One region of the Rhizobium sp. H4 genome, then DNA from elsewhere that is predicted to be linked to it. Evidence: riboswitches for the same ligand, from Rfam matches in the RefSeq annotation. Region 1 holds a riboswitch; each other region holds the start of a gene.

Evidence for each region. Region 1 has a riboswitch for cobalamin ahead of bluB (5,6-dimethylbenzimidazole synthase). Riboswitches for the same ligand answer to the same signal wherever they lie in the genome.
Region 2: another riboswitch for cobalamin. It lies ahead of cobU (bifunctional adenosylcobinamide kinase/adenosylcobinamide-phosphate guanylyltransferase); the one in region 1 lies ahead of bluB (5,6-dimethylbenzimidazole synthase).
Region 3: another riboswitch for cobalamin. It lies ahead of nrdH (glutaredoxin-like protein NrdH); the one in region 1 lies ahead of bluB (5,6-dimethylbenzimidazole synthase).
Region 4: another riboswitch for cobalamin. It lies ahead of C4N04_RS10540 (CbtB-domain containing protein); the one in region 1 lies ahead of bluB (5,6-dimethylbenzimidazole synthase).

The regions. Positions count from the first base shown of each region.
Region 1 is NZ_PSOW01000007.1:66,846-72,091, reverse strand. It holds gene C4N04_RS12560 (ribonuclease H) at 1-328, opposite strand, end outside; gene C4N04_RS12555 (demethoxyubiquinone hydroxylase family protein) at 498-1,094, shown strand; gene C4N04_RS12550 (DUF2865 domain-containing protein) at 1,288-2,385, shown strand; gene bluB (5,6-dimethylbenzimidazole synthase) at 2,389-3,078, opposite strand; cobalamin riboswitch at 3,120-3,306, opposite strand; gene C4N04_RS12540 (3-deoxy-7-phosphoheptulonate synthase) at 3,678-4,745, shown strand; gene C4N04_RS12535 (TolB family protein) at 4,742-5,246, opposite strand, start outside.
Region 2 is NZ_PSOW01000011.1:178,888-184,133, reverse strand. It holds gene cobN (cobaltochelatase subunit CobN) at 1-1,776, opposite strand, end outside; gene cobW (cobalamin biosynthesis protein CobW) at 1,780-2,826, opposite strand; gene cobU (bifunctional adenosylcobinamide kinase/adenosylcobinamide-phosphate guanylyltransferase) at 2,833-3,357, opposite strand; cobalamin riboswitch at 3,682-4,078, opposite strand; gene C4N04_RS18690 (chloride channel protein) at 4,333-5,246, shown strand, end outside.
Region 3 is NZ_PSOW01000034.1:8,152-13,397, reverse strand. It holds gene nrdE (class 1b ribonucleoside-diphosphate reductase subunit alpha) at 1-1,193, opposite strand, end outside; gene nrdI (class Ib ribonucleoside-diphosphate reductase assembly flavoprotein NrdI) at 1,172-1,576, opposite strand; gene nrdH (glutaredoxin-like protein NrdH) at 1,590-1,811, opposite strand; cobalamin riboswitch at 2,076-2,301, opposite strand; gene C4N04_RS31020 (heavy metal translocating P-type ATPase) at 2,737-4,980, opposite strand; gene C4N04_RS31015 (helix-turn-helix domain-containing protein) at 5,052-5,246, shown strand, end outside.
Region 4 is NZ_PSOW01000005.1:361,437-366,682, reverse strand. It holds gene C4N04_RS10560 (sensor histidine kinase) at 1-973, opposite strand, end outside; gene C4N04_RS10555 (sulfite oxidase-like oxidoreductase) at 1,085-1,747, shown strand; gene C4N04_RS10550 (hypothetical protein) at 1,732-2,358, opposite strand; gene C4N04_RS10545 (CbtA family protein) at 2,355-3,089, opposite strand; gene C4N04_RS10540 (CbtB-domain containing protein) at 3,103-3,312, opposite strand; cobalamin riboswitch at 3,339-3,489, opposite strand; gene C4N04_RS10535 (histidine phosphatase family protein) at 3,545-4,099, shown strand; gene C4N04_RS10530 (bifunctional diguanylate cyclase/phosphodiesterase) at 4,583-5,246, shown strand, end outside.

The sequences.
Region 1 (5,246 bases):
TTTTCCAGATATGTCGCCGGCTGTTGCAGCCTTTGACGGCATAGACGGAATCGGACCAGATGGTCGCAGCTTCGCCGGCTGCTTCGCTATTGATCCAGATTGCGGCCTTCAGGACGGCGGTCAATTCCATCGAATTATTGGCCGACTCCTGGACGCCACCGAATCCGGAGGCGATCTCCACTGCATCGCGATAGGTGACAAATGCCCAGCCGCCGTGTTGGGAACCGGGTTCGTAACAACCGTCTACGAAGATGTGAAGGCCGTGTTGAGCTTCGCGCATCCGGCCGGTTGCTCCAGGCAAGCTAAGTTCGTTAAAGATGCCTATCATTCTCGCCTCGCTCCCGCCTTTGCTACGCTCGCCGCCCAGACCAGCGCCTATCGCGACGGTCTGCGCGCCGCTTGACGCGGAATGCACCCCGTCGATTGTGTCGACCATTGACGATAGTAGCGGCAGTGGTGCCTATTGCCGAGGGGGGAACTATGGGGCAGCGTGGATCATGGACAATCCGTTGAGCAACGCCGGTAAGCGCGATCGAACCGTAACCGTACGTCGTATTCTCAAGGTCAATCATGCTGGCGAATTCGGCGCAATACGCATTTATGGCGCACAGATCTGGATGGCCCGTAGGCTGTTTCCCGACATCGTTCCTGCACTCCGCGATATGCGAGATGACGAGATCAAGCATTGCCGCCTGTTTCGCGACGCGATGCCGTCCAGGAAGGCCAGGCCATGCCGCGTCATGGCATTCTGGAGCCTCGGCGGTTACCTGCTGGGTTTCCTGACTGCCCTCGGTGGACGTAACATGGTCTGGATCTGTACCGAGGCGGTTGAAAGCACTGTTCACCGTCACCTTGAGGATCAATTGGCCTTTCTGGCGGCCGGAGACCCCGAGCTTCATGGCCTTATTGCCTCCATTCAAGAGGATGAATTGGCTCATCTCAGGGAGGCCGAGAAAAACCAGACCGCACGCGGAATGAGCCACACACTGCTCCTGCCCGTCATCGCCGCACTCACCGATTTGATGATCTGGCTCTCGACATGGGGAGACTCAAGCTGGATGCACGCCGAAATGGCGCGCTCGAAGCAGATCTGACAGTCCGCGACCGGATCTGTCCGCGAGCGACGTCTGGCGCGACGCGTGGAATCGCCGGCCTCTGCTGGATAAGATCGCGAAAATACGCTAAGAATTTCTCTGAGCTTATTAAGAGAAACACGCTAAGAGGAAACGCGCGGCGAAGTGACGTCGCATTCGACCACCAACCGTTTGCTCATTCCGGGACGACGCCGTGAAACGCCGAAACCTGTCTTTTGTGCTTCTCGTTGCCTTCGCGACGCCCGTCGCCGCGCAGACGAGCGCCATCTGCGACGACCTGCGCGGTCGCCTCGCCGACCTGCCGCGATCGATCGGCAACGGCAATGGTCTGGAAGCGCGCCAGTTTGCTGGTGCCATCGCCGAGCAGAACCTCGAGCTGCGCAAGGTCCGCAACGACCTGCGCAGCTACGGTTGCACCTCGGGCAGCATGGTGGTGATCGGCGGCGAGAATGCCGATTATTGCGACGAGCTCTCGCAGGCCGAAGCCCGGATGATCGACAATATCCGCTATCTCCAGGATCGTCGCGCCGAACTGCGCAGTCAGGGCGGTGATGACGGCGGGCGCCGCGAACTGATGGCAGCTCTTGAGCGCAATGGCTGCAACAGCGAGAATTTCTACGCCCCGTCCGATCGCAGCGCCAACGATCCTGCCCCGAGCATCGAGGAACAGGCGATGCGCGGCGATACCTTCATTCCGCTCGGCGGCGGTGAAGAGTTCGATCCGCGTTATGACCTGCCGCGGGCCGAGATGATGTCGCCGGTCAGCACCATCTGCGTGCGCAGCTGCGACGGCGGCTTCTTCCCGATCAGCTCGAACGCCATTTCGGTCGATTTCGGCCGCGATGCTGAGACCTGCGCCAAGATGTGCCCCGGCATCGAGACCGAGCTTTTCTATCGCGACGTAAGGAGCACGGAAGCCGCGAACATGATTTCGGTGGCAACCGGCACACCCTACAGCGCTATGCAGAACGCCTTCGCCTATAAGAACCGCGCGCCCGGCGAGAAAAATGCCTGCGCCTGCAATCTCGCCGCCTATTACGAAGAGATGCGCGGCAAGCAGGCCCTGAGCGAACCGCAGCAGCAGAGCTCGATCACGACGATCCGCACCAATCCGCCGGCGAAAGATACCGCGGCTGCGCCAACGGCACCCCGGCCGTCAGTCCCGGAGCGTCCCTATGACCCTGCGCAAAACAAGGTCCGGCAGGTTGGCCCGCAATTCCTCGCAGGCGACCAGGGTTCGATCGATCTTGCCAACCCGGCAACACCTGGCCCGCAGCCGCAACAGCAGTGACCGCTACGGCTCGCTCCGTCCCCAGCCATCGTGGAAGACGAGCTCCTCGAGCGGTAGGCGCTGGCGCCAGCCTTTGACGGAAAGCTCCGGCTCGTCATACAGCCGGTCAACGAAGCCTGCGCAGAGCCAGGCGACCACCTCTATATGATCGGGTATGCCGAGAATGGTTTTCAGCTCGCCTTCGCGAAAGATGCTGACCCAGCCGATGCCGATTCCTTCGGCGCGCGCCGCAAGCCAGAGGTTCTGGATGGCGCACACCGTCGAATAGCTATCCATCCGCGGATTGTGCGTGCGGCCCAGCACGACGCTGCCGCTGCGCGTGGGATCGCAGGTAACGCATATGCCGAGCGGCGCCTCGACGATGCCTTCGAGCTTGAGAGAGCGGTACGCCTGCCGCCGCTCGCCGTCAAACATCAGTGCCGCCTCTTCGTTGGCCTGTGCAAAAGCGTCCCGGATGCGCGCCCGCACGGCTTCGCTCTTCACCAGGATGAAGTTCCACGGCTGCATGAAGCCGACGGAGGGGGCGTGATGGGCGGCCGTCAAGAGCCGCGCCACGACATCGTCCGGCAAGGGATCGGGCAGGAACTGGCTGCGCACGTCGCGTCGCGTCATGATCGCGTGATACACGGCCTCGCGTTCGGCCAGAGAAAAACCGGATGCCGCCGACATGGCATCCTCATCAAAGGGTCGCATCGTCAAATCCCCAACAACGCAACCGCCCGCCGTCCGCGCGGGTTGGGTCTATCTTGCCAGGCCGGTCTTCTGACTCGGCGTCATCCGTCTGCCGCAGCCTTCCCGGCAAAAGCCAGTGGCATGATGAAGCGGCAGGCGTCGGCCTTACAGCGTTGGGCACGTTCCGGTCTTCCACCGGATTCCCGATTCTCCCGCGCGAAAGCGGGCACCTGACGAAGCATCTATTTCAGGAAAGCACTTCGCGGGCAAGCGCCGGCAGCACAGCGATTTGCCCGCTGACGGGCCAGTGCACAGCCAGCAGCTGGTCACGACCACGCTTGCAAATGCATTGAAGAAACTTGCCGCCAGAAGACGGATTGCTGCACGCCGGAGCCCTCTTTCAGGCCGCCAGATTCTGCGTGACAACGGGAGGCCGCCACGCTAAACACGCCGCATGTCGATCACTTCCGTCTACGCCTCGCGATTTTATTGGTACCGCTGCTCCCAGCGGATGCGGGTCCATGCGTAACTGAAGTCGACGCGACGACAACCCGAACAGCCGCTAGTCTACCTGGCGGCTTTTTTGTTTCCGCACGGTATGACCAAACAGGAGCCACACCGTGTCCGATACCATCGACGATCTGCGTATCCTCGAAATCACCCCACTGACCAAACCCGCCGATATCCTCGCGGAAATTCCCCGAACCGCTGACGTCAGCGAGACGGTGACCAGTAACCGCAATGCGATCCATAAGATTCTGGAGGGAAAGGACGACCGCCTGATCGTCGTCATCGGCCCCTGCTCTATCCACGATCCTGCCGCCGCCCGCGAATATGCCGAGCGGTTGGTGCGACAGAGGCAGCGCTTCTCCGGTGATCTCGAAATCGTCATGCGCGTCTATTTCGAAAAGCCCCGCACCACGGTCGGCTGGAAGGGTCTGATGAACGACCCGCATCTCGATGGCAGCTACCGCATCGAGGAAGGGCTTCGGATTGCCCGGCGCCTGCTGCTCGACATCAATGCGATGGGCCTGCCCGCCGGTGTCGAATTCCTCGAGACGATCACGCCGCAATACATTACCGACCTCGTCAGCTGGGGGGCGATCGGCGCCCGCACGACCGAAAGCCAGATCCATCGCCAGCTCGCCTCCGGCCTCTCCTGCCCGATCGGCTTCAAGAACGGCACGGATGGCGGCGCACGCGTCGCGCTCGATGCCATCCTCGCCGCCTCGCAGCCGCATCACTTCCCCGCCGTCACCAAGGACGGGCAGGCTGCCATTGCCTCAACAAAGGGCAACGAGGACTGCCACATCATCCTGCGCGGCGGCAGGCGGCCGAACTATGAAGCGGCCGATGTTCAAGCTGTCGTCGGCGAAGCCGTCAAGCTCGGTGTTCTCCCGCGCATCCTTATCGATGCCAGCCATGCCAACAGCAACAAGGACCCGATGAACCAGCCGCATGTGGTCAAGGACGTCGCCGCACAGATCACCGCAGGCAATCGCCACATCAAAGGCATGATGATCGAGAGCAACCTCGTCGCCGGCCGCCAGGATCTCGTCCCCGGCAAGCCGCTCGTCTACGGCCAGTCCATCACCGACGGCTGCATCGATTGGGATATGTCGGTCGCCGTGCTGGAAGACCTCGCCGTTTCCGCCCGCGAACGGCGCAAGGCGGCGGCCGCAGCTTAACCGGCCGGGAAGTATCTGACATAGGCGAATTCTTCGCCGTCAGGAGACCAGCAGGGCACGTTGATCGTGCCCTGCCCGCCGAAAAGCTCGAACAGTGTCTTCAGATTGCCGCCGTCCATGTCCATCAGCCGCAGCCGCACATCGAGATCGCGCGGATGGTCGAAAACGCTGGGGTCGTAGGACAGGATCAGCACCTTGTCGTTCTTGGGCGATGGATGCGCGAACCAGTTGCCGTAATTGTCCGAGGTCACCTGTTCGAGGCCGGTGCCATCGGGATGGATGCGCCAGATCTGCATCAGGCCGGTGCGGCTGGAGTTGAAATAGATCCATTGCCCGTCGGCGGAATAATCCGGCCCATCATTGCGGCCCTCGCCATGCGTCAGCCGCGTTTCGGCGCCGCCGTCGACGGAGATCGTATAGATGTCGAAGAGATCGTCGCGGATGCCGCAATAGGCGAGCTGGCGGCCATCAGGCGACCAGCCATGCCAGTAGGATGGCTGG
Region 2 (5,246 bases), on a different contig from region 1:
GGCCTCGGGATAACAGTTCTCCGACAGCGCCAGCGCCTTGCCCGGCAGCCATTCGAGATTGCCGTGTTTGCCCATGTGGATGACGGCGTCGGCGCCAAATTCGCGGCGCAGGAAAGCGTAGAAGGCAAGATAACCGTGCGGCGGCACGAGGTCCGGCGAATGGTAGCTTTCCTTCGGATCGATGTTATAGCCGCGCGCCGGCTGAATGCCGACGAGGACGCCGCCGAAGCGGGCGAAAGGCAGAGCGAAGACGCCCTCGCGAAAATACGGATCTTTCTCGGGATCGCCCCAGCGAGCCCTCACCTCATCCTGAATCTGATTGGGAAGAGACGCCAGGAAGCTGTTGTAACGACTCAGGGATAACGTCTCGCGGATCACTCGGCCGTCATGCCCTGAATTGGTCGGCCCCTGCATCAGATGCCTGATCAGCGCGTCGCCGTCGGCCGGAATATCGGCGGCTGAATAACCCGCTGCTTTCATCGCCCGCAGCACCTCAATGCTGCCGGCCGGCGTATCCAGACCAACCCCGTTGCCGAGCCGGCCGTCGCGATTCGGATAATTCGCCATGACAAGGGCGATGCGCCGGTCACGCGCCGGTGTGGCGCGCAGCCGCGCCCAATTGGCGGCGAGTTCCGCCGTATAGCGCACCCGACCGGCGTCCGGTTCGCTGGCGACGATGTTGGTCTCGACCGCCGCATCGTAACGCGCCGCCGTCTTGAAGGAGACCGCCCGCGCCAGCACCCGACCGTCGACCTCGGGCAGCGCCACGTTCATGCCGAGATCGCGCGCAGACAGGCCTTGCGAGGAGGCCGCCCATGCGTCCCGCGACGAGGCCGACAGGATCGCCTGCAGCACGACCGCGCCATTCGCCTCCAGCACCGTCGGCTGCCGATCGGCGCCGGGTGCCGAGACCGCAAAACCGGTCGTGTTGATCACGACCTCGGGTTTCAGCGCCGAAAATACGCTTTCGAGAATGCCTGTGGAGACAGGATCCTTGAGGCTGTAGGCAAATACCGGCAGCGGCCGAAGACCAAGTGCCCGCAAGGCTTCGATCAGCGCTTCTACTGGTTTGGTTTCGCCGCTCTGCACAAGCGCGCGGTAGAAGCTGATGGCGACGACGGGGGATGTTGTGGGTTCGAGTTCCACCTTCTCCGTCCCACGCTCGGCGGCCGAAGGTGGCGCAACATGCGAACCGGCAACCCGCCGCCATTCCTCCACCCCGATCAGCCCCCGTCCCGGCCACCAGATGCCGGCCTTCATCAAAGGCACCGCCGGCGCCGGCTTCTGCGCGCCCGACAGCATCGCACCGGCATAATCGAGAAAGGCGCGTGCATTGGCATCGCCGCCCTCGATCAGATAGGTCCAGAGGGCATTGAGATCATCGAGCCCGATGTTGGAAAACGGAGTCAGCCCCGCATCCGGCCTGGCGTCACCCGGCAGCACTGCAACCAGCGCGCCGCTGCGGGCCGCACAAGCATGCAGCGCCTCCAGCGCATAGTGGAAATAGCTGGCGCCGCCCAGCGCGCGCACGATGATGAGCTTGGCGTGCCGCGCCGTGCGCTCGACATAGGTATCGACCGACATCGGATGCTTGAGGCTCATCAGGCTGGCGAGCCGCAGCGAATGCGGCCCACCGCAGGCGCGATGGGCGGCCGCGATCGCCGCCAGCTCGCTGTCGGCCGCCGACAGGAACAGGATCTCGCCCGGGGTCTGCCCGAGGTCGATCGCCTCCTCGCCGTCGCTGATCGTTCCCTGCTGGGCCAGAAGCAGATGCATCGATTACGCCAGCGCCTCGATCGCCGTCCTCACGGCGTCCTCATCCATCTCGTGCAGGCCGATGACGACGAGGCGCGTGGCGCGCCTTTCATCGGCTGCCCAGGTACGATCGAAATAGTGATCGATGCGGCTGCCGACCGCCTGAAGCTGCAGGCGCATCGGCTTCCCGGAAACGTCGACAAAGCCCTTGAGGCGCAGCACGTCATGGGCTGATATGATCGCCTTCAACTGTTCAACGAAGCCGGCAACATCGGCGATCGGGCCAAGCTCGACGACGAAGCTGTCGAATTCATCGTGATCGTGCGGCGCGCCGTCCTCATGCTCCAACTCGTGGTGCGACTTGCGGTTGGCCAGATCATTCTCCGTGCCGATGCCGAGGCCGAGCAGGATGCCGGCCGGCACCTCGCCGTTTCTCGCCTCGATCATCACGGGCCTGCGCTGGGTGCGGGACGCGACCTCGTCGCGCACGCGGCCGAGGCCCGCCACATCGATCAGGTCGGTCTTGTTGAGCACGATCAGATCGGCGCAGGTCAGCTGATCCTCGAACAGCTCCTCGATCGGACTCTCGTGATCGAGCGATTCGTCCTCGCTGCGGGCCGCCTCGACGGCATCGTGGTCGTCGGCGAAACGGCCGGCAGCAACAGCAGCGCTGTCGACCACCGTGATGACGCCGTCGACGGTCACCTGGGTGCGGATGTCAGGCCAGTTGAAGGCGGCGACCAGCGGCTGCGGCAAGGCGAGGCCCGAGGTTTCGATGACGATATGGTCGGGCCGCTGTTCACGCTCGAGCAGCTTTGTCATCGTCGGAATGAAATCGTCGGCAACGGTGCAGCAGATGCAGCCATTGGTCAGCTCGATGATATCGTCCTCGCTGCAGTTTTCGGCCCCGCAGCCCTTCAGCACGTCGCCATCGACGCCGAGATCGCCGAACTCGTTGATGATGAGCGCGATTTTTTTGCCGCCGGCATTGGTGAGCAGGTTGCGGATCATCGTCGTCTTGCCGGCACCAAGAAAGCCGGTGATGACGGTTGCGGGAATCTTCTGGTTCATGAAACTTCAACCCTTCATTTTCAGCGGCAGGCCTGCCGCGATGAAATAAACTTCGGCGGCTTTCGCCGCGATCAACTGGTGCAATCGGCCGGCATGATCGCGAAAATCCCGCGCCATGCGATTGTCCGGCACGATGCCGAGGCCGACCTCGTTGGAGACGAAGACCAGCCGCGCCTTTGCTCGCGCCACGAAATCCCCAAGCGCGGCAAACTCCGCTGCCATGTCCCGCTCTTCCATCATCAGGTTGGTGACCCAGAGCGTTAGGCAGTCGATGAGCACCACACGGTCCTCGCCGTCGATGGCGGCGAGCTTGCCGACAAGATCGAGCGGCTCCTCATGCGTGGTCCAAGACGGGCCGCGGTCGGCCTTGTGGTGGGCAATGCGCGCCCGCATCTCCTCGTCCCACGCCCGGCCGGTCGCGAGATAGTGGCGATCAAGGCCGGTCGAAACGACGAGGGATTCGGCGAATTGCGATTTGCCTGAGCGGGCGCCGCCGAGGATGAAGACGGTGGTGAATGGGGCAGTCGTCATGAGCAAACGGTCCCTTTGCTGGAGGCGGCATCCCACCTTCTGCCCTCATTCCTGTGCTTGTCACAGGAATCCAGCAACGGCGCGTCGGCGCCGTGAATGACTCTATTTGACGTAATAATTCTCCTGTGCCCAAAGACTTGGGCACGCTGGATTCCTGGGACAAGCACAGGAATGAGGGAGGAGAGGTAAGCGCCTTGCAAGAGCCTAGCGTCAGCAAGCCTCGAAACGGCACCAGTTGATCGCGCCGCACCAGGCAGCGCCGAATTCATTCGTTCAGCCAAAACAACCTCCGTGCTGGCAGCGGGCCACTTGCCCAGGGTGGGCTTTTCGCCCGGCACGGAAGGCAGGTCTCCTGGCTCGCGGTTATCGGCCGCGATCGGGGCGGACCGGAAAACCGGTCGCCCCTGATCGTGCCAGCGGATCCGCCTCGCCTTCCCGGCTGCATCGGTGAAAAGGTGGACGATTCGTAGAGATGGAGGCGTCCGACCCCGGTTGATCACCATGCATTTCCAGTGGCTTTTCCGGCATGCGCTCCTTCCGCCCGCCTGCACCATTGCAGGCTGCCGGCCGAAAGAGCTCGATGCCGGATGGAAGACCCTGACCGCTCTACAGTCGCGGGGTCGGCTGTGATGAAGGCGCCCGGCTTGGGTCCGCCCCGTCACATTCCCTTTTCATCCGGAAAGGCAACTGCCGATCCGGAACCATCCGTTATGTCGGGATGGCAAAACGACCATCCGTTGAGGGATGGTTAGGCAAGCCAGGGGATGGAGTCAACGGCCTTGGTGTGACGGCGACGATGGCCGGTCGGAGGAGGATCTCGCATAAAAACGACTTATCCTAGATAAAAAGTCGTCTTATATCAGAGACTTACGTCATAAAAATTTATCCCGCGCGCCGGCTTTTCGCCGCAATTGCGTTGCAAGCGGACGGCACCGCCGCCCTTGACCGGGCCTCTCCCCGCCTAGTTGTCTAGCCATGCTTATGAAATTGGATCGGCGCCGCCTGCGCGCGCTGCGTGTTTTCTTCGATCCGGGCCGGGTGCGTGCGCTGACCCGCCGCAGCGAAGTCGGCCTGTCGCTGGCGGGCGCCGTCGTCGGCATCGCCTCCGGGCTCGCCGTCACCGGCATGAGCTTCGTCTCCAACGAACTGCACCAGCTGGTTTTCGGCATCGCCGACAGCGAAAGATTGAGTTCGTCGGTGATCGACGACAAGATGCTGCTGCTGACTGCCCCCGTGATCGGCGGTGTCCTGCTCGGCTTGCTTCTTTTCGTGCTGGCAAAACGGCGCAAGAAGCCGATGGTCGACCCCATCGAGGCCAATGCGCTGCATGGCGGCCGTCTCTCCCTGACCGACAGCATCATCGTCGCCGTCCAGAACCTGATCTCCAACGGCTTCGGCGCCTCAGTCGGCCTGGAGGCCGGCTATACCCAGCTTGCCGCCGGCATTGCCTCCAAGTTTGGCCTGAAGCTGCAGCTGCGCCGCTCGGATCTGCGCATTCTCGTCGGCTGCGGCGCAGCCGGCGCCATCGCCGCCGCGTTCAACGCGCCGCTGACCGGCGCCTTCTACGCCTTCGAACTGATTATCGGCACCTACACGATCGTCTCGCTGACCCCGGTCGTCGTCTCCGCCCTCGTTTCCACCCTCATCGCGAGATTGCTTGCCGAAGGCGATTTCACCATCGATATCGGCAGCTTCGGCTCGGTCGTGCCGGCCGATTATGTCCCGGCGCTGCTGCTCGGCGTCTTCTGCGCCGGCGTTGGCATTCTTCTCATGCAGGGCGTGGCCTTCGTCGAGGAGCTTGCGCGCAAAAGCTCGATCGCCCCGCCCTTTCGCCCGGCGCTCGGCGGCATCATCGTCGGACTTCTCGCGATGATCTCGCCGCAGGTGCT
Region 3 (5,246 bases), on a different contig from region 1:
ACCGGGTTCGCCCGGTTCACCGTGTCCTCGAACATGATGTAGGGATAACCGCTCTCAAACTGGATTTCGGCGAGCACCTGGAAGAATTCGCGCGCCTTGATCTTCTTCTTCGAGATGCGCGCATCCGCCACCATCTCCCGGTACTTTTCCGTCACCGAAATCTCGGTGAAAGGCACGCCATAGACGCGCTCCACGTCGTAAGGCGAGAACAGATACATATCCTCATTATTTTTCGCGAGCTCGAAGGTGATGTCGGGCACGACGACGCCGAGCGACAGCGTCTTGATCCGGATCTTCTCGTCGGCATTTTCGCGCTTCGTGTCGAGGAAGCGCATAATGTCGGGGTGATGGGCGTTGAGATAAACGGCGCCGGCTCCCTGACGGGCACCGAGCTGGTTGGCATAAGAGAACGAGTCTTCGAGCAGCTTCATCACCGGAATGATGCCCGAGGATTGGTTCTCGATCTGCTTGATCGGCGCGCCGGCCTCACGGATGTTCGTCAGCGACAGCGCCACGCCGCCGCCGCGCTTCGACAATTGCAGCGCCGAATTGATCGATCGGCCGATCGATTCCATATTGTCCTCGACCCGCAGCAGGAAGCAGGAAACCAGTTCGCCGCGCTGCTTCTTGCCCGCATTGAGGAAGGTCGGCGTCGCCGGTTGGAACCGGCCGGAAATGATCTCGTCGACCATATCGCGGGCAAGCGCTTCGTCGCCCCGTGCCAGGGTCAGCGCCACCATGCAGATGCGGTCCTCGTAGCGCTCGAGATAGCGCTTTCCGTCGAAGGTCTTCAGCGTATAGCTGGTGTAATATTTGAATGCGCCGAGAAAGGTCGGGAACCGGAATTTCCTCGCATAGGCCTGATCGAACAGGTCGCGGACGAAATTGAAGGAGTACTGGTCGAGCACCTCCTGCTCGTAATAGCCCTCGGTCATGAGGTAATCGAGCTTTTCCCTGAGATTGTGAAAGAACACCGTGTTCTGGTTCACATGCTGCAGGAAATACTGCTTCGCCGCCATGCGATCCTTGTCGAGCTGGATCCTGCCTTCGTCGTCATAGAGGTTCAGCATGGCGTTCAGCGCGTGATAGTCGAGCGTTTCCGCCGCTTTCACGGGGCGTTCGCCGGCGGGATGAGCAAAAGTGTTATGCGGTTTTGCGCCCGCATCCCGCGTCAGAGTTGTTCCCGTGTCCAAAACCGTTCCAATCCGTATCTGACGTTGACGACGTCCTCCTCCGTGCCGATGAGCTCGAACCTGTAGAGGTAGGGCACCTGGCACTTCCGCGAGATCACGTCGCCGGCAAGCCCGTATGTCTCGCCGAAATTGCTGTTGCCCGCGGCAATCACGCCGCGGATATGTCCTCGGTTCTCCGCATCGTTCAAAAAACGGATCACCTGCTTGGGAACGGCCCCCTTGCCGCCGTCGCCGCTATAAGTCGGCACGACGAGAACGAAGGGTTCGCGGATAGGGAGCGCCTCTGCGCCGCTAGCCGGAATGCGCGCCGCGCGCAGTCCGAGCCTGGCGACGAAGCGATGGGTATTCTCCGATCGGCTGGAATAATAGACGAGCAGCCCCATCGCCGTTTTCCGGTCAGGAGAGCGCGCTGATCATATCGGGACGGAAACCCGCCCAATGCCGCTCGCCGGCGATGACGACGGGCGCCTGCATGTAGCCGAGGCTGCGGACGCGATCGAGCGCTTCGGCATCCTGCGAGATATCGATGATATCGTAATCGACGCCCAGGCGGTCGAGGGCGCGATAGGTGGCGGTGCATTGGACGCAGGCAGGTTTGCTATAGACGGTAATGGTCATGATATTCCTCGTGACGATGCGATCGAGACACGCGATATCGATCGGAAATCTTTCGAAATCCCTCGAAACATTCTCGGATGGTTTGAAACGATGCGGCCGTTCAGCCGCCGGGCGTGATCCGCCCTCTGCCTGGCGCGGGTGGCGGCCTGAACTGCGATACTGACATGACTTCACCCCGAAGTGGCTGATGCGGAGGTTCGGGCCTGCGAAACGCGATGCGGATAAATCCGCAGTCATGCAACGCGACCTTCCGGACACCCCGCCGGTGGACGTTTCGTTCGAGGCAGGTCTCCTGGCTTGCGGGTCGAAGCATCCTGCCCAGCCTTCCCGGAGCATCATGCTCCAGTGACCTGAAATCGGACAGTTGCTCGCCGCTTACAGTTGCGGGGGCAGCTCCGGATTTGTCGCGCCATCATGGCGAAACGCACCGTATTCCCGTCTTAGCCCGCGATCCTGACGAATCGAAGGAACCTCTGAACACTAGATATAGTACGCGAATCCAAAATAACGTCAATGGATGGTTTGTACATCGCCTTACGGCAGGATTGAAATCGCTGCCTTCCTGTGAAGGACATGGATAACGAAGGCTTAAAGAAAACAGGCTGGCGGAGCCTCTTCCCTGCGTCATCCTCGGCCTTGTGCTGTCCAATTCGGACCGATGTGTGCCCCTCACCCTAACCCTCTCCCCCGTAAAAACGGGGAGAGGGGACGTGCCTTGTGAGAGCCGTGAGAGGGACGGAGAGGTCGCGACTATCTCCCTTCGCCCCGCCTGCGGGGAGAAGGTGGCGGCAGCCGGATGAGGGGCGGGCGGCGATCTCTTAAGGCGACAATCTTTTACTGCTTGTGCGTCCTTTGTCAGCGGCCTGAGAGTCGGCCTGTAGCCGCTCCCTGCGATTTGCGATTCCCGGTCAGGCCCAAATCGTCATTATCCCTTTACCCGAAGCAGCCTGAGCGCGTTGATCGTCACCAGCACGGTGGCGCCGGTATCGGCGAGAATCGCCGGCCAGAGGCCGGTGATCCCCATGATCGTCGTCACCAGAAACACCGCCTTCAGCCCGAGGGCGATGGTGATATTCTCCAGAATATTGCGCATCGTCCGTTTGGACAGTTCGATCATCCGCGCCACGTCGCCGACGCGTCCATGCAGCACGGCGGCATCCGCCGTCTCCAGCGCCACATCGGTGCCGCCGCCCATGGCGATGCCGATGTCGGCAGCGGCAAGCGCCGGCGCGTCGTTGATGCCGTCGCCGACCTTGGCGACAATGAAACCCTGACGTTTCAATTCGCCGACGACCTTCTGTTTGTCCTCGGGCATCATCTCGCCGCGCCAGTCGATGCCGAGCATGCCGGCAACGGCTGCCGCCGTCCGCTTGTTGTCGCCCGTCAGCATCATCGCCTTGACGCCCGCCGATTTGAGCGCGGAAAGCCCGGCTTCGGCATCCTCGCGCGGCTCATCGCGCATGGCGATCAGGCCGGCTGCCGCGCCGTTGACGAGCAGCACCGACACGCTCTTGCCTTCGTCGTTCAACGCGATGATACGCGCATCCTGATCTCCATCGAGCGCCCCGCGCTCGCGGGCGGCGGACGGCGACAGCAGATCCAGAGTCTCGCCCCCGACTTTTCCGGTGACGCCCTTGCCCGGCAGCGCCTCCAGCTCGAAGGCCGGCGGCACGGGAACACCGTCCGCCCGAGCACGATTGAGGATGGCGAGCGCCAGGGGATGGCTGGAGCCTTGCTCCAGCACCGCCGCGCGTGACAAGACCTGCGCCTCGCTCAATCCGAAGGAAATGATGTCGGTCACCTGCGGCTTGCCTTCCGTCAACGTGCCTGTTTTGTCGAAGGCGACCATGGTCACCTGGCCGAGGCTCTCCAGTATCGCGCCGCCCTTCATCAACAGCCCGCGCCGTGCGCCCGCGGAAAGCGAGGCGGCGATCGCCGCCGGCGTCGAGATGACGAGTGCGCAGGGGCAGCCGATCAGCAGGATGGCAAGGCCCTTGTAGACCCATTCGCCCCACGCGCCGGAAAGGAAGCTCGGCGGAACCACCGCGACCAATGCTGCAACCACCACCACGCCGGGCGTGTAATAACGAGAGAACCGGTCGATGAAGCGTTCCGTCGGCGCCTTCGATTCCTGCGCTTCCTCCACCAGCTTGACGACGCGGGCGATGGTGTTGTCGGCCGCGGCTGCGGTGACGCGAACCCGGAGCACTGCATCGCCATTCACTGTTCCGGCAAAAACCGCGGCATCGACACCCTTGCGCACCGGCGTGCTCTCGCCCGTCACCGGCGCCTCATCGATCGCACTCTCGCCCGATACGATGACGCCATCCGCCGAGATGCGGTCGCCGGGTCGCACCATGATGATCGCACCGACGGCAAGGCTCTCCGCCGGCACCTCCCGCGTTGCACCATTTTCTTCGAGCAGCGCATTCTTCGGCACCAGTGCCGTCAGCGATTGGATGCTTTGGCGCGCCTTGCCCGCCGCCACGCCCTCCAGCAGCTCGCCGACGAGGAACAGGAACACGACCGTCGCCGCTTCCTCTCCCGCATTGATAATGACGGCGCCGACAGCGGCGATCGTCATCAGCATCTCGATCGAAAACGGCGTACCGGCCATAGCCGCCATGACGGCGCGCCGCGCGATCGGCACCAGCCCGACCAGCATGGCAATGATGAAGACATAGGATGCAATCGCAGGCACCAGATGACCGACGGCATAGGCCGCGACGAGCGCCACACCCGAGAGGATCGTCAGCCGGCCCTTCCGGCTCTGCCACCATGGGCCGGCCATCGGCCCATGGTCGTGCCCGTGCAGGCCCTTGATTGCCTTATCGGCATTGCCATGATCGTGATCATGACCTTCGTGGTCGTGATCACCATGGTCGTGCCCCGCGTGATCATGGCCGTGATGATCGTGCGATCCGTGGTTTTGCGCCGGCGCGACGCTTCCGGCAAAGGGAGAGAGCGAATAACCGAGCCCCGTCACCCTCTTCTCGATCGCCCTGAGGTCGCTGCTGCCGTCATGCCGGACGATCATCGTGCCCGCCATCACCGAGACGGAAACATCGGCCACCCCTGCCACGCGCCTGACCGCCGTATCGATCTTGCTCGCACAGGCGGCGCAATCCATGCCGCCGACCCGGTATCGTGTTTCGCTCGTCTCAGCCATGATCCGCTTCCTTGTCAAACAGAAGCATCCCTCCTACATCCTCTAGCGACTAGAGGTGCAAGAGGAAAATCATGAAAAAGATCACGATCGGCGAAGCCGCTCGCCGCAGCGGAGTCAAAGTACCAACGGTTCGTTATTACGAGAGCATCGGCCTGCTCGCAGCCCCGAGCCGCAGCGAAGGCAACCAGCGCTCCTTCGAACCCGCCGACATCAGCCGCCTCGCCTTCATCCGCCATGCCCGTGAACTCGGCTTCGAGATCGAGGCG
Region 4 (5,246 bases), on a different contig from region 1:
CGGCGAGCGCGGCGATACAAAGGATGAGGAAGAAGGCCACCAGTGCCGTGCGCGCCTGGGCGCGGATGGAGCTCGTTTCCATCAGCACGTTCACCGTCCAGTCCTCGGCCGGCATGTAATGCGACAGCACGAGATATTCGCTTGCGCCCCGATCACTTGCCAGCGTCATCAGCTCGTGCTGTTCGAAGCGGTGACGCACCACCGGCAACCCGGTCAGCCTGGCATTGGCATAACGCCGCGAGGCTTCCGTGCGGGCGATGCGGTCGGACGTCAGCGGCAGGATTGCTCCGTAGAGCCATTCCGGGCTTCCCGACATGAAGATGATGCCCTCCGGATCGGAGACGAAGATCTTGTATTCCCCGCCGCTCCAGGAGGATTCGATCATGTCGATATCGACCTTGAAAACGATGACGCCACGGATGTCAGCCCCGACCCTGATCGGCGCCGAGAAATAATAGCCGCGTTTCAGTGAGGTTGTGCCGAGCGCATAAAACCGCGCCTGCCGCCCCTCGATCGCCTCCTGGAAATAAGGCCGGTAGTTGAAATTTTGCCCGACGAAGCTTCCCGGTCCATCATAATTACTGGCGGCGATCGTCTCCCCATCCGGCTTCACGACATAGATGTCGGACGACTTCAACAGCCCGTTGATCTCCTTGAGGTAGAGATTGGCAGTCTCGCGCAACGCCCCGTCGTCGGGGGTGCTGACCAGCTCCTTGATATCGTCGTGATCGGCAATCAGCGCCGGCAGCGCCTCGTAGCGATTGAGGTGGCCGCTGAGCGCCGAAACCGCGAGACGCAGCGTCGTTCCAGCCTGCGCCGAGGCTTCTTCCATGTAGGCGCGCGTCGCAATCGCGCTTCCATAGGTGAAGAAGGCGAAAATGATTATCGGCACTACCAAAAGCGCCGCTATCGCGCGATATCTCGAAGACAGATCCGGCTCCTCCCTTTCTGCCTCCACTCCCCAGCAAGGCACGCCCGACGGGCTCCAAGTCTAATGATACAGACGGGGATTTCCAAGGGTCTGCCGAAACTTGACACCCGGGGAGCCGAATGCCCTATTGCGGCATCCCAAGGAGACCCGCTCATGAGCGACGACCAGACGCCCTCCGACAGCAAGCTGACCAGTTCCAAACGCCGCTGGGCGGCGGAGGGAAAATTCCTGACCGGCCGCGTCAGCCGTCCTGAAGCCGAGCGCCTGCCACCCGGTCAGCACCTCGTCAAGAACTGGCCGGTGCTCGATCTCGGCCAGCAGCCGGTCATCTCCACCAACAGCTGGCGGCTCGATGTCCGCGGCCTGGTCGAAACACCGCTCACGCTCAACTGGGCGGCCTTCCAGGCGATCGAGCAGAGCACCAAGGTCAGCGATATCCACTGCGTCACCACCTGGTCGCGTTACGACAACAACTGGAAAGGCGTTTCGACGCGGGATCTGCTCGATCTCGCCATGCCGAAGCCGGAAGCGGCCTACGTCCTGCTGACGAGTTATGACGGCTACACCACCAACCTGCCGCTTGCCGATTTCGCCGCCGAGGACGCGATCCTGGCGACCTCATGGGAGGGCCTGCCGCTGACATCAGACCATGGCGGCCCGATGCGCCTGGTCGTGCCGCATCTATATTTCTGGAAAAGCGCCAAATGGCTGCGCCAGATCGAGCTGATGCCCGCCGACAAGGCCGGGTTCTGGGAAAAGAACGGTTACCACATGTATGGCGATCCGTGGCGCGAACAGCGCTATTCCGACGACTGAGCTTTCGGCCGCAAGACGCGTCTAAGCACAAGGCCGGCAAGACCGAACAGGGCAGCCAATCCTGTCAACGATGCCATGCTGGCAGGATGAAGCGGCACTTTGCTCCAATTTGGCTTGACGATGTCGGCGGTGTTGAAGGCCTCGCCGCTGAACTGGCAGGTGATGAGCGCGAGCCCGCGTCGCGCCATATCCGCGTCGATTGCCGAGATGATTTCACCCGCCGCGGCCGCCTCCCGCGGCATCTCCCGCATCGACAGCAATACAGCTTTCGTCGCCGCAAGATAGGCATGGGCGCATTCGTTGAAAGGGCTTTCCTCGTCCGTCACGCTGCCCGGCATCCGGCCCCACAGACAATAGGAATACTGGATCTCGGCGTAGTTCAGGACGCGGCGGAACGGTTCGTTGGTATCGACCGCCCGCGACGCCAGCCCGAAAATCCCGCTGCGGTAATCGGAAATGACCGCCATCTCGCCGTGGGAAATGGCGGGGATCTCGAGGCCGGCATGGCTACCGTCGGCGCTGCGCTCATGGGCAGACGTGTTTCCCGCAAGCAATGGGAACAGGCTTGCGATCAGAGCGAGAGCCGCAAGCCTGCCGATGCGCCGGATCACCGGAAGGCGGGCCGCAGCCCGCCCTTGAGGGCAAGCCGTCTTTCCGCGAGCGCTCCGAAGGCAAGGCCGAGCGTTGCCCAGAGAATCGCGTGCATGCCGAGCGAGGTCGTGCGGAACCGCCAGAGTACCATCGCCGAGAAATTCTCCGGCACTTCGTTGATCGGGGGCAGCAGATAAAGCACGACGCCGATGAAGACGAGATAGGCGAGAGCGGCGACGATCGCGCCGTTCCAAAGCCCGAAACGCTCGGAAAGGCGGCGCGACAGCGCCACGGCGGCAATCAGCGCCGCGACCGAAACGACGATCAACAGGAAGAACAGCTCCGTCCTGACGCCGATCGTGTCGGGGTTGCCGACCGCCGGCGGGTTGGCCGGATATTTGATACCGGGAACGAGCACGATCGCCACGAAGGCGGCGATGGCGATGACAGCAGAGGTGCCACGCGCCGAAAGAGCGCTGAAGCGCCCGTGCACGAAAGCAAAGGCGAGGGCAAATAGTCCGCCGACGGCAACGCTGTAAGCCATGACGCCGGTGAAGAGGCCGAGACCGGCCTGCGTGGCGCGGCTGACGACTTCAGGTTCGGCCGCTTGCCCGGCCGCCTGCGCGCTCGCCTCTTCGAAGGCGATTGCCGCATCGACCAGCGGTTCGCCGAAGATATGGGCGAAGGCGAAAACGAGAATGCCAGCAATCACGCCCGCGAACATGCCGCGAAGCAAAAGGTTTCCAACCATGTCGGGAACTCCCTCAGTGGCAGGGAAAGCCGAGAAGGTGGCGGCCGTCATGCACGAATTCATGCACATACATGCCGTTGAACAGCGCCATCGCGCCTTCCTCGGTGCCGACGAAATAGATGGCGATGAGCATCAGCAGGCCGCCGAAGATCGCCCAGGGCAGGATTTCGCCGACCGGGATCGGCGCTGGTGCCGCGACGGGCGTGAAAGTGGTGTCAGACATGTATTCCTCCGGAATGACGCGTTCAGTCGAAAGAGTGCTTGTGCGGCAGGGTCTGACTTCCAGCGCGAAGAGCTTTCGACACGCTGGTCACAGTGGCGCGACCGCGCCGGATTTCCACCGGCTTCCAAACCCGCAACAGCCCGGTTATATCTGCACGCCGAAGAGACTGTCAACGAAACTTCACGAAACGCCTAAGGGCCATCCCCACCGCTATCCGGAGATCAGCACGACCGTGAACACGCGCCTCACCTGGATCTGCCACGGCGCGACGGCGGCGAGTCGCAAGGCCCTTTTCCCGCTCGACGAACCGCTGGAAGGCAAGGCCGCTGAAGAAGCTGGCGGGATGGCCGTCCTCCCCCGTGCCGACCGTATTGTCACGAGCCCAGCCTTGCGTGCCCGCGAGACAGCCGAGGCGCTGCGGCTTCAGGCCGGGATAGAGCCGTCGCTTCGCGACTGCGACCATGGCCGCTGGGCCGGCAGGCCGATCGCGGCGATCGAGGCGGAAGAGCCGGAAAGCCTCATGGCCTGGATGACCGAGCCGGCAGCAGCACCGCACGGCGGCGAGAGCCTTGTTGATCTGCGAAAGCGCGTCGTCGGCTGGATGGACACCCAATCGGCCCTCGGCGGTCACGTCATCGCCGTCAGCCATGCGGCTGTCATCCGGGCGGCCGTCGCACATGTGCTTCAGGCGCCGCCTTCCTCCTTCTGGCTGAGCGACGTCGAGCCGCTCGCCATCCTTCGCATGACCAGCAACGGCAGCCGCTGGTCTCTGCGCTTCCAGCATTAGAGAACCCGCATTTTATCCAGCCTTACACAAGCAAATTGTGTCATCCCTGTTGAACCCGGTTGCCCGGGGACTACCTTCCTTGTCCCAAGGAGATGGAAGAATGACATATGATTGGAGTGGAGAACGGACGCGGCGCCTGCGTTTTATGCGCTTCGCCACGTTCACGGTTCTGGCCGGTCTCATCGTCAGCGTTCCGCTGCTGATCGTCACCGCCTGACGCACGAGAAAGGGCGAGCATGCGATAGCACGCTCGCCTTCGTTCTTCATCCTATCTTTGCAGTACCAATCACCTGCGGCAATTATTCTCCTTATGGTCGAGATCCGTCAAACAGCCGCCACGCAATTCCGGTTGTATCTCAATACCATCGGGGCTTCTGATGCCGCAGCGGCAAACCCACCCCTCTGAAAATTCGCCTTCTGGTTTCAACGAACATTTCAGACTTTTGTGATATCACCACGCGGGGTGGAGATGGAGAAGGCATTATGCCGGTGTTTTTCCAGAGCAGAGCCGGAAGGCAATGCATGTCGATCGTCGGTTTGGGGATAACCCTCTGGCTCCTCGGTACGCTGCTCCGGTTCGACGACAGCCTCGTTTCATTCATGACCCATTTCCGCGCCTATGGCGCCGACAAGCTCGTTCTTGGGCTCGGCATCGCTGGCGCTATGAGCTTCGTCTATTCGGTGCTGCGTATTGCCGACCTGCGCAAGGAAATGGAATTGCGCGTCGCCGCTCAGGCGAAGGCCGATTGGACGGCAACTCATGACCATCTGACCAAGCTACCGAACCGCTACGCCTTCGAGCGCAAGGCTCTCGCACGGCCTATCAAGAACGACGAGGCCGAAGTCGAGGAATGGGACGACAACGTCACCATTTTCTCTGTCGATCTCGACGGCTTCAAGAAAGTCAACGATCTCGTCGGCCACAAAGGCGGCGACGTGTTGCTCATCGAAGTCGCCAGGCGCATCTGCGCGCTCGGCAATGCAGATTGCGTCTACCGCTTTGGGGGCGACGAATTCATCATCGTCGCCTTTGCTTTGACCGCGCAACGGGAGGAGCGTTTCGCCAGGCTGCTGATCCAGGCCGTGACCCGACCGATCCATATCGATGGCTTTGCCGTCGAAGTCGGCGCCAGCGTCGGCTACGATC